DNA from 4 places in the Nonomuraea sp. B12E4 genome. Region 2 is predicted to be linked to each of the others. Evidence: riboswitches for the same ligand, from Rfam matches in the RefSeq annotation. Region 2 holds a riboswitch; each other region holds the start of a gene.
The links. Region 2 has a riboswitch for cyclic di-AMP ahead of ABGB18_RS21880 (C40 family peptidase). Riboswitches for the same ligand answer to the same signal wherever they lie in the genome.
Positions count from the first base shown of each region.

Region 1: it holds a riboswitch for cyclic di-AMP, as region 2 does, so the genes downstream of both, ABGB18_RS37820 (hypothetical protein) here and ABGB18_RS21880 (C40 family peptidase) in region 2, are expected to answer to the same signal.
Region 3: it holds a riboswitch for cyclic di-AMP, as region 2 does, so the genes downstream of both, ABGB18_RS36565 (GH25 family lysozyme) here and ABGB18_RS21880 (C40 family peptidase) in region 2, are expected to answer to the same signal.
Region 4: it holds a riboswitch for cyclic di-AMP, as region 2 does, so the genes downstream of both, ABGB18_RS16940 (C40 family peptidase) here and ABGB18_RS21880 (C40 family peptidase) in region 2, are expected to answer to the same signal.

Region 1 is NZ_JBDPME010000025.1:10,963-14,138, forward strand. Features, by position in the region: gene ABGB18_RS37805 (hypothetical protein) at 1-61, opposite strand, end outside; gene ABGB18_RS37810 (DoxX family protein) at 96-500, opposite strand; gene ABGB18_RS37815 (hypothetical protein) at 643-771, shown strand; gene ABGB18_RS37820 (hypothetical protein) at 789-1,745, opposite strand; cyclic di-AMP (ydaO/yuaA leader) riboswitch at 1,751-1,887, opposite strand; gene galT (galactose-1-phosphate uridylyltransferase) at 1,956-3,035, opposite strand; gene ABGB18_RS37830 (DeoR/GlpR family DNA-binding transcription regulator) at 3,032-3,176, opposite strand, start outside.
Region 2 is NZ_JBDPME010000009.1:152,303-155,478, forward strand. Features, by position in the region: gene ABGB18_RS21875 (C40 family peptidase) at 1-484, shown strand, start outside; cyclic di-AMP (ydaO/yuaA leader) riboswitch at 1,026-1,191, shown strand; gene ABGB18_RS21880 (C40 family peptidase) at 1,265-1,765, shown strand; gene ABGB18_RS21885 (hypothetical protein) at 2,141-3,049, shown strand; gene ABGB18_RS21890 (M48 family metalloprotease) at 3,074-3,176, shown strand, end outside.
Region 3 is NZ_JBDPME010000023.1:25,543-28,718, forward strand. Features, by position in the region: gene hypF (carbamoyltransferase HypF) at 1-1,272, opposite strand, end outside; cyclic di-AMP (ydaO/yuaA leader) riboswitch at 1,570-1,717, shown strand; gene ABGB18_RS36565 (GH25 family lysozyme) at 1,727-2,455, shown strand.
Region 4 is NZ_JBDPME010000006.1:233,484-236,659, reverse strand. Features, by position in the region: gene ABGB18_RS16945 (3-isopropylmalate dehydrogenase) at 189-1,235, opposite strand; cyclic di-AMP (ydaO/yuaA leader) riboswitch at 1,334-1,473, shown strand; gene ABGB18_RS16940 (C40 family peptidase) at 1,476-2,078, shown strand; gene serA (phosphoglycerate dehydrogenase) at 2,637-3,176, opposite strand, start outside.

The sequences.
Region 1 (3,176 bases), on a different contig from region 2:
CCGGGATCCGGCCGGGGTAGGTGAGCGGGCGGGACATGGGGTCGTCCTCGAAGAGCCGCATCCCAACAGCATGGCCGCCGTCCGCCCATGCCGCGTCACCTGCCCGCGACGGAGGCCCGGAGCCGGGCGGTGCTCTCCCTGCGTCCCCAGGCGATCACCGCGCAGAGCACCAGCAGGACCAGGGGCAGCACCATGGTGCCGCCGGACAGGAACAGCTCAGTCAGCGTCGCGCACACCATCAGCCCGCCGAGCGCCAGCCCGGCCGGGCCCGCGAGCCGGGGCACGACCAGCCCGACGGCGCCCACCACCTCCAGCACGCCGACGAAATGGCGGAACCAGTCGCCGAGCCCGATCGCCTCGAACGTCGAGGCGGACGGCTCCGCGTTCGCGAACTTGCCCAGGGCCGACATCACGAAGAACCCCGCCACGACCACCTGCAGGGCCCACAAGGCGACGGTGCGGGCCCTCCGGGGCCGGGTGGGGCTCGGTGCGTTTGTCATGATCTCCAGCCTCCTCTAAATGCCGTGACACCGACGCTAGGCTCCCAGGCCGCCGCGGAGAATCGATCTAGGTGCCCGGCGGGGGTGTACATAAGTGCACCCCGCCGGGATTCATGCTCCGCTGAGGGCCAGGGAGCCGGGGATGGCGGCGAACACCGTTCGCAACTCGGCCGCGAGGCGGGTCACCCACGCCCCGCCACCGTCGTCCATCCGCGCGAGCACCCTCCTCGGGCGCCGCCTGCACGGCAAGGCGGTCATCGACCTCACCTGAATCAGCCGCCGGCGCGCTCAGAACATCGAGATGTGCACGTGGTCGTAGTGGTTCTCGGTGATGCTGCCGCGGTTCTCCATCGCGCGCCAGCCGGAGCCGAGGTTGATGCGCTGCTTCCAGATCACGTACTTGACGCCCAGCTTGCCCTTGTTCTTGAGGGCCCATTCCGCGAGGCGGTCGCCCAGGGCGTTGTTGGCGCCGCTGGGCGTCGTGCCGCCCGTGCTCATCATGAAGTCGCAGGCCCGGCCCAGCGGGTGCTCACCGCTGGCGCCGGCCCGGAAGCAGCCCACCGCGAACGGCAGCGCGAAGTTCTTCTGCACCTGCGCCCGCATCAGCCGCGTGCGCTCGGTGATGTTGTCGGCGCCGGTCGGCAGTTCGGGCGCCCAGCTACCGTCGCCGTTGCGGCCGGGCCCGAACGGCACGAGATCCTCGAGCTTCTCGCGGATGTCCTTGATGACGTCCTCGGCGTCGTCGCGCTGCCCGGCCACCTCGCCTGCGTCCTCGCGGATCCGGGTGGCCAGGCGGCCGGCCTCGTCGGCGGCCTTCTTCCGCTCGTCACGGGCCCTGGCCACGGACTCCACGACGGCCTGCTGCTCGATCGTGAGCTGCTCGATCACGGCCGCCCCCGCGCCGTTCTCCGGCAGCATGAAAGCGGGCACCGAGGGGTCGCCGTTCTGGTAGCGCAGCCTGGCGATCTCGGCCACGCGCTGCTGGGACGTCTCCAGCGTGCGCTCGGCGGCGGCCAGGCGCTCCTTGGCCGTCTTGGCGGCCTGTTGTGCCTTGGCCAGCTCGACCCGCTTGAGGTTGTACTTCTCGATGAGCTTGTCGACCTTGCCGTTGAGCTGCTTGAGCTGGGCGCGGAGCTGGGCTTCCGTGGGTTTGGGGTCAGCCGACGCCGCGGTCGCCGGACCGAGGGCGACAGCGGTGGCGGTGATGAGACCAATGGCAAGCGTCGCGGGGGACGATACCGCCAAGAGGACATTCCTCTCCCTCAGCCTGCCGAGTTAGCTGACGGGTTCGGGCGTGGGAGCCGCCTGCCACGTACGTGGATTCACCCGCTGGTGCATGGGTCCCCGGCTCCCGGGCAACACGCCCGGGATTAGGCATGCAACGACCGTTACGGCCGGTGCATATCGGGATATTAGTGGTAGATCGCGAGTCATGCGACCTTAACTAGAAATCTATTAGTGATCTACCTGTGACCGAAGCATGCGTGCGGCCTCTTCCGGCAGCACGTCGTTGACGAACGCCCCCATCGCCGACTCCGAGCCCGCCAGATATTTCAGCTTCCCGGGCGCGCGCCTGATGCTGAACAGCTCCAGGTGCAGGTACGCCAGCTCCCTGTCCTGCCGCACGGGCGCCTGGTGCCAGGCCGAGATGTACGGCATCACCACCCCGAACAGACCGTCGAACGCCCGCAGCACCGAGGTGTAGAGGGGCGCGAACGCCACCCGCTCGGCCTCCGACAGCGCCGCCAGGTCGGGCACCTGCCGGTGCGGGTAGATGTGCACCTCGAACGGCCACCGGGCGGCGGCGGGCACGAAGGCCGTCCACAGCTCGTTGGCGGCCACCACCCGCGTCCCCGCGGCCCGCTCGGCGGCCAGCACGTCGGCGAACAGGTTTCCCGGCCCCCGATGCCGCGCGGCGGCGCCGAGTTGCAGCTTGGTCCTGGGCGTGACGTACGGGTAGGCGTAGATCTGGCCGTGCGGGTGGGCGAGCGTGATGCCGATCTCCTCACCCCGATTCTCGAAGACGAACACCTGCTCCACACCCTCGATCCCGGACAGCTCGGCCGTGCGGTCGGCCCACGCCTCCATGACCAGGCCCACCTGGGCGTCAGAGAGCCGGGAGAACGAGGAGGAATGATCCGAGGTGAAGCACACCACCTCGCACCTGCCCACCCCCGGCCGCGCTTCGCTCAAGCCGCCCACATCGTGATAAGTCCCAAGATTTCCGGAAAAAGAGGGAAAACGGTTCTCGAACGCCACCACGTCGTAGTCGTAGGCCGGGATCTCCGTCGACCGCGTGTCCGACGACGGGCACAACGGGCACTCCGCCGCCGTGCCCGCCGGCTGGAACGTCCGCGTCTGCCGGTGCCCCGCCACCGCGACCCACTCCTCGGTCAGCGGGTCGTACCGCAGCTCCGAGGCCACCGGCCGGGGCTCGAGCGGACGCCGGTCGAGCGCGCTCCTGTCGGCGTCGTCCCGCCGGTCGAAATAGATCAGCTCCCGGCCGTCGGCCAGGTGGGCGATGGTGCGTTTCAACTCGAGTCCTCCGCGATGATCAGTTCTCCGGCCCGTTCGGCCAGCTCGGTGCGTGCTTGCTCGGGCAGCCCCGCGTCGCTGACGACCACGTCGGCCTCGGTCAGCTCGGCGATGGTGCTGATGCCGACCGTGTTCCACTTG
Region 2 (3,176 bases):
CTCCGTCGAGAAGGAGCGCTCGGAGGTTCTCAAGCTGATCGTCCAGCAGAAGAAGCTGCTGAAGAAGCTGGGCGCCTACAACCAGGGCAACCCGAACAGCACCGGCATCCAGTACACCGGGCCGGCCTCGGGTAACGCCGCAGCGGTGCTGCGGTTCGCGTTCGCGCAGGTGGGCAAGCCGTACGTGTTCGGCGGGACGGGGCCGGGGGGTTACGACTGCTCGGGGCTCACCCAGGCGGCCTGGCGGGCGGCCGGGGTGTCGCTGCCCCGTACGACGTGGCAGCAGTGGGCGTGGGGGGCCAGCCGCAAGGTTTCCCTCAGCTCTCTCCGGCCCGGTGACCTGATCTTCAGCGAAGGGCTGGGGCACGTCAGCATCTACGCCGGGAACGGGAAGATCGTCCACGCTCCGCAGACCGGGGACGTGGTCAAGGTCGTCCCGCTCTCCGGCAACGCTCGCTCCATCGTCGGCGCCGTCCGCCCGTAACGTCCGCCTTGGTGCGGGTTTCCGGCTGAGGAGCCTGTCGGCAGGTCGTTTCGGTCGGCGGTGGGGCGCTTTTCGGGCTACTCCAGGTCCTCTTGTCGTGTCGCGTTGTGTCGCAGGCATGCCCTCTTCAACTATGTCGGATAGTAGGTCTCCGGTCTCCATTCCGAATCCGGCCGCGCCGATGGGCGTACGGCTGCGCGCGGGAGCGTTCCCACGAGTGGGGCTCGCGATAGAAGCGTGAAAGCTGTGACAAAAGCGACAATCGGCACCTGACAGGGCGCTGTGTTCAGAAGTGTGAGCAGGGTCACTTTTTGATAACGGCGCTTGGGGCTCCAGCAGGGACTTCTGCCTTTACTGGCCCCTTTATTTGATCTTTACAGCATGACTGTCGCTTTGCTGATCCTTGACCTTTCGGCGTAGCTTCTGGCGTCGTCGCGGTGCACAAGCCATGTCGCCGCGAACCGGCATCGGTCCCCTCCGATGTGAGACAGATAAAGATCCGCTGGTCGCCGTCGATATCACCATTCAGACACATAAGTCGGGCGGCGACCCGCCGAATCCGTGCAGCCAGGAGGCACGGAGCCGGGGACCCAGCGATCCCACATTCCCCAAGGGATCAGGGGTGAATCGGCGCGCATATCGCGCCGTAGGGCTACTTCCAGGCCCGAATCCGTCAGCTAACCCGGTAGGCATTCGTGGAAGACACAAGGAGAAATCCTGTCTGATTCCCTGCAAAACCCCCGTCTGTCCCGCCTTGCCCTGAGTGGTGTAGCGCTGACGATGACCGTGACGGCCGGAGGTTTGGTCCTCCATGCCCCGACGGCTCAGGCGGAGACGACAAGCGATTCGGCCCGGACCTCCACGGCCGCGGTGGCCTCAACCGCCGCGACCTCGAGCACGGCCAGGGTCGCCCGTCAGAAAGCGAAGGCCCGCAAGGCCGTCGCCGTGGCCAAAAACCAGATCGGTGACCCGTACCGTTATGGAGGCACAGGCCCTGGTTCGTTTGACTGCTCCGGTCTTGTCCAGTTCGCCTGGCGCAAGGCCGGAGTGAAACTCCCGCGCGTGGCGAGCAGCCAGTTCGTCCGCACCAGGACCAAGATCTCTTGGCGGAATCTCCAGCCGGGTGATCTGCTGTTCTTCAGCGGGCTCGGCCACGTGGGCATGTACGTCGGCAAGGGCAGAATGATCCATTCGCCGCGGACGGGCGAACGGGTGCGCATCGAAAAACTGGACGGATGGCGTAGGTCGTCGTTCGTCGGCGCGGTCCGCCCCGGCATGTAGTGCAGGCCCCCGCCCGTCGCTTGGGCGGGGGCCGCTGTTTTTCATAAACGCGATCTTGTACGGCACGTTCATAAACACGATCTTGTACGGCAAGCCGACGTCACGCCACCCGCCGTACGTGGCCGGCCATGTCCAGGGAGACGCCCGCTGACCGCCACCCATGGCCCGCCGTAACGGCGCACGGAAATACCGGGCGAGCAGTGGGCCGCCCGAGCTCCCACGTGTGGGCCCCCTCAAGCTTCCACATGTGGGCCGCCTACGGCCTTCTCGGGTACCTATCCCACGACAGCCACACAGGGAGCCACGCACCAACGCGCAGTGGACCGACCGGGAGAGGGCGCAGGCGATGGTCCGGGCCGACTACGATCGGGCAGCGTGTCCGTGCAGGTGAGGCGACCAGGCGTGGCGACCGGGCTACTGCTCCTCGCCTTCATCACCACCGCCAGCGTCCCCACCGACACCTTGACCTCCACCGGTAGCGGGACGGCGGCCACAAGTCCCGCCGGCACTTCCAGCCCCGCCCGTAGCCCGGTCCCCGGCGGGGTTTCGGTCCCCGTCGTTCCGTCCGGGTTGCGTGCCCGCTGGTCCGACGGCATGACCGTGTCCCGGGGGAAGCACTCGCTGGTCGTCGGCCACCGCGCCGCGCCCGGTTCGCTCGACGAGTTGGCGCGCAGGGCCGACGCGGCCGGGCGGCGGGTGGCGAGTGTGCTCGGCGGGCCGGTGCTTCCCCTGGTGGTCGTTCCGCGGACCGCACGTGAGGCCGCAGAGCTGGCCGGGGTGGAGCACGTCGATGGGCTGGCCGCGGTGGCGGACGGCGGCCGGGTGATCATCGTGCCCGAGTTCTTCGCCATGCTCAATTCCACGGGCAAGGATGTGGTCCTCACCCATGAGCTCACGCACGTCGTGGCGGGCACCGACGGTCTGCCCACCTGGCTCTACGAGGGGTTGGCCGACTACGTGGGCTACCGTGACGCCGGGCTTCCCGTGAAGACGGCGGCCGCCGAGCTCGCCGCCGAGGTGCGGGCCGGGCGCCTGCCTAGTGCCTTGCCCGGACCCGCGGCTTTTGCGGTGGACGGGCGGGACCCCGCACGGCTTGCGCGGGCGTACCAAGAGGCTTGGTTGGCGTGTCGGTTCCTGGCTGACCGGTTCGGTGAGGAGACTCTGGTGAGGCTCTACCGCGCGGCCCGGGCGACCGGCGTCGAGGAGGCACTCGCCTCGCTGGGGCTCTCCACGGCCACGCTGACGGCACGGTGGCGCGACTACGTGCGGGACCGGCTCGCGTGAAGAGCTCACGTTAGGGGGAGGCAGATGAGCGAACGGCGAGAAACGGACGACCCATCGCAGGAGGGCGCCCATCCCGGCGCTCCATCCCCCGCCGCCACCGACACCCCGAACACCGCCCGGCCGAGCA
Region 3 (3,176 bases), on a different contig from region 2:
CTTCTGCGCGGCTCCGCAGCCGAGGATCTGCCGGGGCGCCCGGCCGGGCAGCATGATCGGGCGCGGGGCGTGGCCGCGCGAGCGCCGCAGCGGCATCGCCTGCCCCCGGAAGGAGCACACCACCGAGTCGTCGGCGGGCTGGTGGATGGGGCGGTCGTAGGTGAGGAACGCGTCCGCGATGCCGGCCAGGCGTTCGAACGCGTCGCGGTCGTCGTACGCGATGGGCTCGTCGGCGGTGTTGGCGCTGGTCAGCACGATCGGCGCGGCGACCTCGGCGAGCAGCAGGTGGTGCAGCGCCGTGTACGGCAGCATCACCCCGAGCCGCCGGTTGCCCGGCGCGACCGCGTCGGCCACATGCGCGTCCGCGCGCCGGGGCAGCAGCACGATAGGCCGGGCCCGGTCGGTGAGCAGGTCGGCGGCCACCGGGTCCACCTCGCACAGCCGCCGGGCCTCGTCCAGGTCTGCCACCATGACCGCGAACGGCTTGTCCGTCCGCCGCTTGCGCCGCCGCAGTGTGGCGGCGGCGGTCTGGTCGGTGGCCGGCACCGCCAGGTGGTAGCCGCCGACGCCCTTGACCGCCAGCACCCCGCCCGCGCGCAGCACCTCGGCGGCACCGGCCAGGACCTCGGCGGTGCCCGCCAGCACCCCCGCGATGCCCGCCAGGGCCCCGGCGGCGCCTGCCGGTGGCTCGCCCGGCGCGCCGACCAGGCTGAGGCGGGGGCCGCACGCCGGGCAGCAGATGGGCTGGGCGTGGAAGCGCCGATCCGCCGGATCGTGGTATTCGGCCCGGCAGTCGGCGCACATCGCGAAGCCCGCCATCGTGGTCAGCGGCCGGTCGTACGGCAGCCCGCGCACGATCGTCAGCCGAGGCCCGCAGTTGACGCAGTTGACGAAGGGGTAACGGTAGCGCCGGTCGGCCGGGTCGGCCAGCTCGGCCAGGCAGTCGGCGCAGGTGGCGATGTCGGGCGACACCAGTGCGCGGGACAGGCCCGAGGGGTCGCTCTCGACGATCAGGAACCCGCCCTCCGGCCGCGCCGCCCGTACGCCGGAGGTGACGGTCACGCGGTCGATGGCGGCCAGCGGCGGCGCGTCGCGTTCCAGCCGCAGCAGGAACTCCTCGATCTCCCGCCGGCCGCCCTCCAGCTCGACGAAGACGCCGCGGGCGTCATTGCCCACCAGCCCCGCCAACCCCAGCCCGGTCGCGAGCCCGTGCACGAACGGCCGGAAGCCCACCCCCTGCACGACGCCTTCGACCCTGACCCGCACCCCCATCGAGCCAGTGTGCAACGAAAGGCGCGGAAATCCCGGCTGGCACACCGGTACCACATGACAAGCACCATGACTGGCAGTCACCAGGGCATCCCGAGACCCCTCGGATGCCGCCGACAGGGCGTTTACCGACACACCCCAAGGATTCTTTACCGAGCCCACAACCCCTACGGATCCGGGGTTTCCGCACGTTACCCACCGCAGCCGCATTTGACCTACTTGCCACCTTTAAGTATCGATATATACCTTTTGGCAAGCGCGGCCGATGCTTTGACAAGCGTTCGTCGTAGTGTTGCCAGTTCGTTGACCAGGCCTAATCCGCACTCGGTGCGGGGCCGGGGACCCATCTTCGGGGGTGAATCGCCCGCCGGCTCAGACCGGCGGGCGTAGGGCACTTCCAGGCCCGAACCCGTCAGCTAACCCGGTAGGCGCGTGGAAGCAAGGAGTCACCGCCCTCATGCTGAACCCAAGCAAACGCTTCAGCCTCGCCATCGCCGGCGTTCTCCTGGCCGGCACGACCGCCGCCGCGGCCGGCACCGCGCTCGCGTCCGTCACCGACAACGACGAGCCGCTGGTGCCCGCGGCCCAGGCGCAGCCAGGGCAGCTCACCTACGGCCAGGACATCTCCAACCACCAGCCGCTGTACAACTGGACCACGAGCTCCGCCCAGTTCGGCATCATCAAGGCCACCGAGGGCCTCGACTTCCGCGACGCCTCCTTCGCCCGGCACTGGCAGGAGCTGGGCAAGAAGGGCATCGTCCGCGGGGCGTACCACTACGGTCACCCGCGCAACAACCCGATCGCCGAGGCGAACTTCTTCCTGGCCACGGTGAACGCCCAGCCCGCCAAGCGCGGCGACCTGCTGGTCCTGGACCTGGAGACCACCGACGGCAAGACCGTCTCCGAGGTCAACGACTGGGCCAGGACCTGGCTGTCGTACGTGAAGGACAAGACCGGCGTCGCCCCGATGTTCTACAGCAGTTGGCGCTTCGCCGACACCTACGGCCACGGCCTGTCGGAGTACCCGCTGTGGGTCGCCCACTACGGCAAGCAGAGGGGGACGGTCACCCCGCCCGCCGACTGGAAGTCCTGGACCATCCACCAGTACTCCGAGTCGCCCATCGACCAGGATGTCTCGACGCTGACTCCCAGCCAGCTGCGCGGCCTGGGCCGCCAGACGGCCTGACCGCCGACCGCTCAGTCCGGCGCCTGGTAGCGCTCCTCCAGGGTGGCGTGCTCGTCCAGGCCGATGAGCTTGTTGAAGTCGTCGAAGCCGAGCATGTTCGCGCATGGAGCGGGTGTCACCCTGGGCGGCGAGCGCTGGACCGCGCGGCGTACGTTGAGCGGTCTACACCCCCTGAACCGCCGCGCACCCCTGGGCTCCTTGTGGAGTCCGGGGGTGGGGCCGCGTATCGACTGGCCGGCGGCGTGCTCCCATGCACGCCCGAACTAGCCGCTTTCATGGTGGTGACGGGCCCGATCGCCCCCGCGATCACCAGGTACCGCCACCGTTGCGCCATCGCCCGTAGTCGCCCGTGATGAGCAGGTCCGCCGTCAGTGATGTCCGGAGCGGCGTCAAGGTCGCGTACGTCCTGGCGTCGCTCCGCCAAGGTGTCATGGTCATCGCCGTGACGTCAGGTCCACCCGCGGATCAGCGGCGGCGCCGCCGGCGGCGGGCGCTTCTGCTGTAGGCGCCCCTGTCCCTCGGGTTCGGGTAGGGACCTGTGACGACGATCGCAGCCGCCAGATAGTGCTGGACAGACATGACGTCCTCCTTGGTGTGAGTGCCGGGCGGGTGTGTTTTTCCCGGCACTCACACGTCCAACTGATCGAATACCCCCAAACTTCCCATTGAGTCGATTTATGGGATATTTATCCCGTAGGTTTTACCACTTCTGGACCGAGCC
Region 4 (3,176 bases), on a different contig from region 2:
TCTGCGGTTCTGCGCAATCTACCGAAGTCTGTGGGAGTGGGGCACTGCCCGAGGGCGGTGCGTACCTTCCTATTGTCTCGCTATATGGGATGACAAGCGGCTGATGGGGTGGTTCGCCGGTCCGCACACGAAAAAGCGCCTGGAGGTCCTCGTGGGAACCGCCAGGCGCTCGTGGGGACTAGGCGGTCCTAGCCGGATACTCGCGCGGTGATCTCGTCGCCGATCTCACTGGTGGTGCGGCTCGCCCCGCCGGCCAGCCGGTCCACGAGGTCGTCGGCGACGGCCTGCTCGACCCTGGCCGCCTCGGCGTGCAGCCCGAGGTGGTCGAGGAGCATGGCGACCGACAGGATCGTCGCGGTCGGGTCGGCCTTGCCCTGCCCGGCGATGTCCGGCGCGCTGCCGTGCACCGGCTCGAACATGCTGGGCGCGGCGCCCTCGGGGTTGATGTTGCCGCTGGCCGCCAGGCCGATGCCGCCGGCGATGGCCGCGCCGAGGTCGGTGATGATGTCGCCGAACAGGTTGTCGGTGACGACCACGTCGAACCGCTCGGGCTGGCTCACGAAGAACATCGAGGCCGCGTCGATGTGGCTGTAGTCGGTGGTGACCTCGGGATAGTCCGCCGCCACCCGGTTGACCGTGCGCTGCCACAGGTCGCCGGCGTAGGAGAGCACGTTGGTCTTGTGGACCAGGGTCAGCTTCTTGCGGGGGCGCGACCTGGCCTTCTCGAACGCGTAACGCACCACGCGCTCGACGCCGTGGGCGGTGTTGAGCGACTCCTGGGTGGCGATCTCGTGGGGTGTGCCGCGCCGCATGACGCCGCCGGTGCCCGCGTAGAGGCCCTCGGTGCCCTCGCGGACGACGATCATGTCGATGTCCTCGGGCGACTTGCCGGCCAGCGGCGTCGTCACACCGGGGAACAGCTTGACCGGCCGCAGGTTGACGTAGTGGTCGAACTCGAACCGGATGCGGAGCAGGAGCTCGCGCTCGAGCACGCCCGGCGGCACGCTGGGGTCGCCCACGGCACCGAGCAGGATCGCGTCATAGCCGCGCAACTCCTCGAGCACCGCGTCGGGCAGCGTCTCACCGGTGCGGTGATAGCGCGCGGCGCCCAGGTCATAGTGCGTGGGCTCGAACTTCGTGCCGACGGCCTCCAGGACCTTGAGCCCTTCGGCCACGACCTCGGTGCCGATGCCATCCCCGGGGATGACGGCCAAGCGGATGTTACGCGACTCCATGGCGGTACCTTACCGGCTCGTCTCGACTGACGAACACACCATCTCATTTCTCGGACGTCCGATTTTAGGTGGTTTACAACGCTTTGACCGTTTCGTTAGAGTTCGTCCAGCCTAATCCGCACACCGCTGTGTGGAGCCGGGGACCCAAATCTCCCCTGGGGCGAGTCGGCAGCCGCCGTAGGGCCACTTCCAGGCCCGAGCCCGTCAGCTAACCCGGTAGGCCACGTGGAAGGACAGACCATGCCTCGCATCACCACCTGCCTTGCGGCCACCGCCGCCGGGCTCGCCCTGGCCTCTCCCGCCCAGGCCGCCACCTCCCACAGCCCCGACGTCGTCCGCCCCCAGGCCGCCGACTCCGGCGCGATCACGCTGACCGGCCCCCAGGTCAAGCACGTCCAGCAGAAGAGCCAGCCCAAGCCGGCCTGGAAGATCGCCCTCAACTTCGCCATGCGCAAGCGCGGCATCCCCTACGTCTGGGGCGGAACCAGCGACAGCGGGTACGACTGCTCCGGACTCACGCTCAAGGCGTACGCGCACGCCGGGATCGAGCTGCCGCGAACCGCGGCGGAGCAGTACAACGCGTTCTCCAGGAAGATCTCCTGGAACCATCTCAAGCCCGGTGACCTGGTCTTCTTCCACGGACTGGGGCACGTCGGGATGGTCTCCAGACCCGGTTACATGGTGAACGCGCCGCACACCGGTGACGTGGTCAAGGAGGAGCCGCTCTCTGACTGGCGCAGGGAGGCGTTCGTGGGCGCCGTCCGGCCCGACCCCAAGGGCGTACGGCTCTCCACGAAGCAACACAACGACCCACCGCCTGCCATGCTCACCGCCACCCTGTGAGCGGACGCGGCCCCGCGGCACCACCGCGGCACCACCGCGGGGCCGCCGCGGGGCCGCCCGGTCACGGCCTCGCAGACGACAAGGCCCTGCCGGGGATGAAGCGGTCGGCCGGTTCTACCGGCTGGAGTTCTGGGGCGCGCCGCCGTTGTCCCGACGGTCCAGCGCGATCTGCAGGGCCTCGGCGGCCTGGTCCTCGTGCTCTTCGGCGCGGTTGGCGGCATACATCTCGTACATGTGACTCATCTCATTTCGCGAGCGTGCCAATGGGGACTCGGATCCCGATCGCGAATCCGATCGGGCCTGACCTCGTGGTCCGGGTCGCGGACCGGACGAAAAGGGGCTTACCGGCCGACGCATCGCCACACCCCGCGGCGGGTCGTCGACCTGCCCTAACAGGCCCCGCCGCGGCAGGTAATGAGTACGAGAACCTGGCGCATATCCCCACCACAGTACCCCGAGCGTCTCGTTGGATGTCCTAGCATCTCGTATCGTGAGACAAACAAGGGGGCCGCCCCCGGTGTGATCCGGGTGGCGGCCCCCTTTGTGGAGCAGGGTCGCTCAGTCCTCCAGGTCCACCGAGCGGCCGCTCTCGGCGCCGATCTCGGCCACGATCTGGTCGGCCACGTCGGCCGGGATCGCCGAGTCGACGGTCAGCGCGATGAGCGCCTTGCCGCCCTTGACGTCCCGGGCCACCTGCATGGAGGCGATGTTGATGCTGTGCTCACCGAGCAGGCGGCCGACCACGCCGACGATGCCGGGCCGGTCGGTGTAGGTGAAGAAGCACAGGTGAGCCGTCGGCTCGATCTCCATCTCGTAGCCGTTGACCTCGACGATCTTCGTGATCTGCCGCGGGCCGGAGAGCGTGCCCGAGACCGAGACCTGACGTCCGTCGGCGAGCACGCCGCGCACGGTCACGACGTTGCGCCAGTCGGGGCTCTCGGAGCTGGTCACCAGCTCCACGGCGATGCCGCGGTCCTTGGCCAGCAGCGGCGCGTTGACGTAGGTGACCTGCTCCTCGATCACGTCGGTGAACACGCCCTTGAGCGCGGCCAGCTCGATCACCCGCACGTCCTGGGAGGCGATCTCGCCGCGCACTTC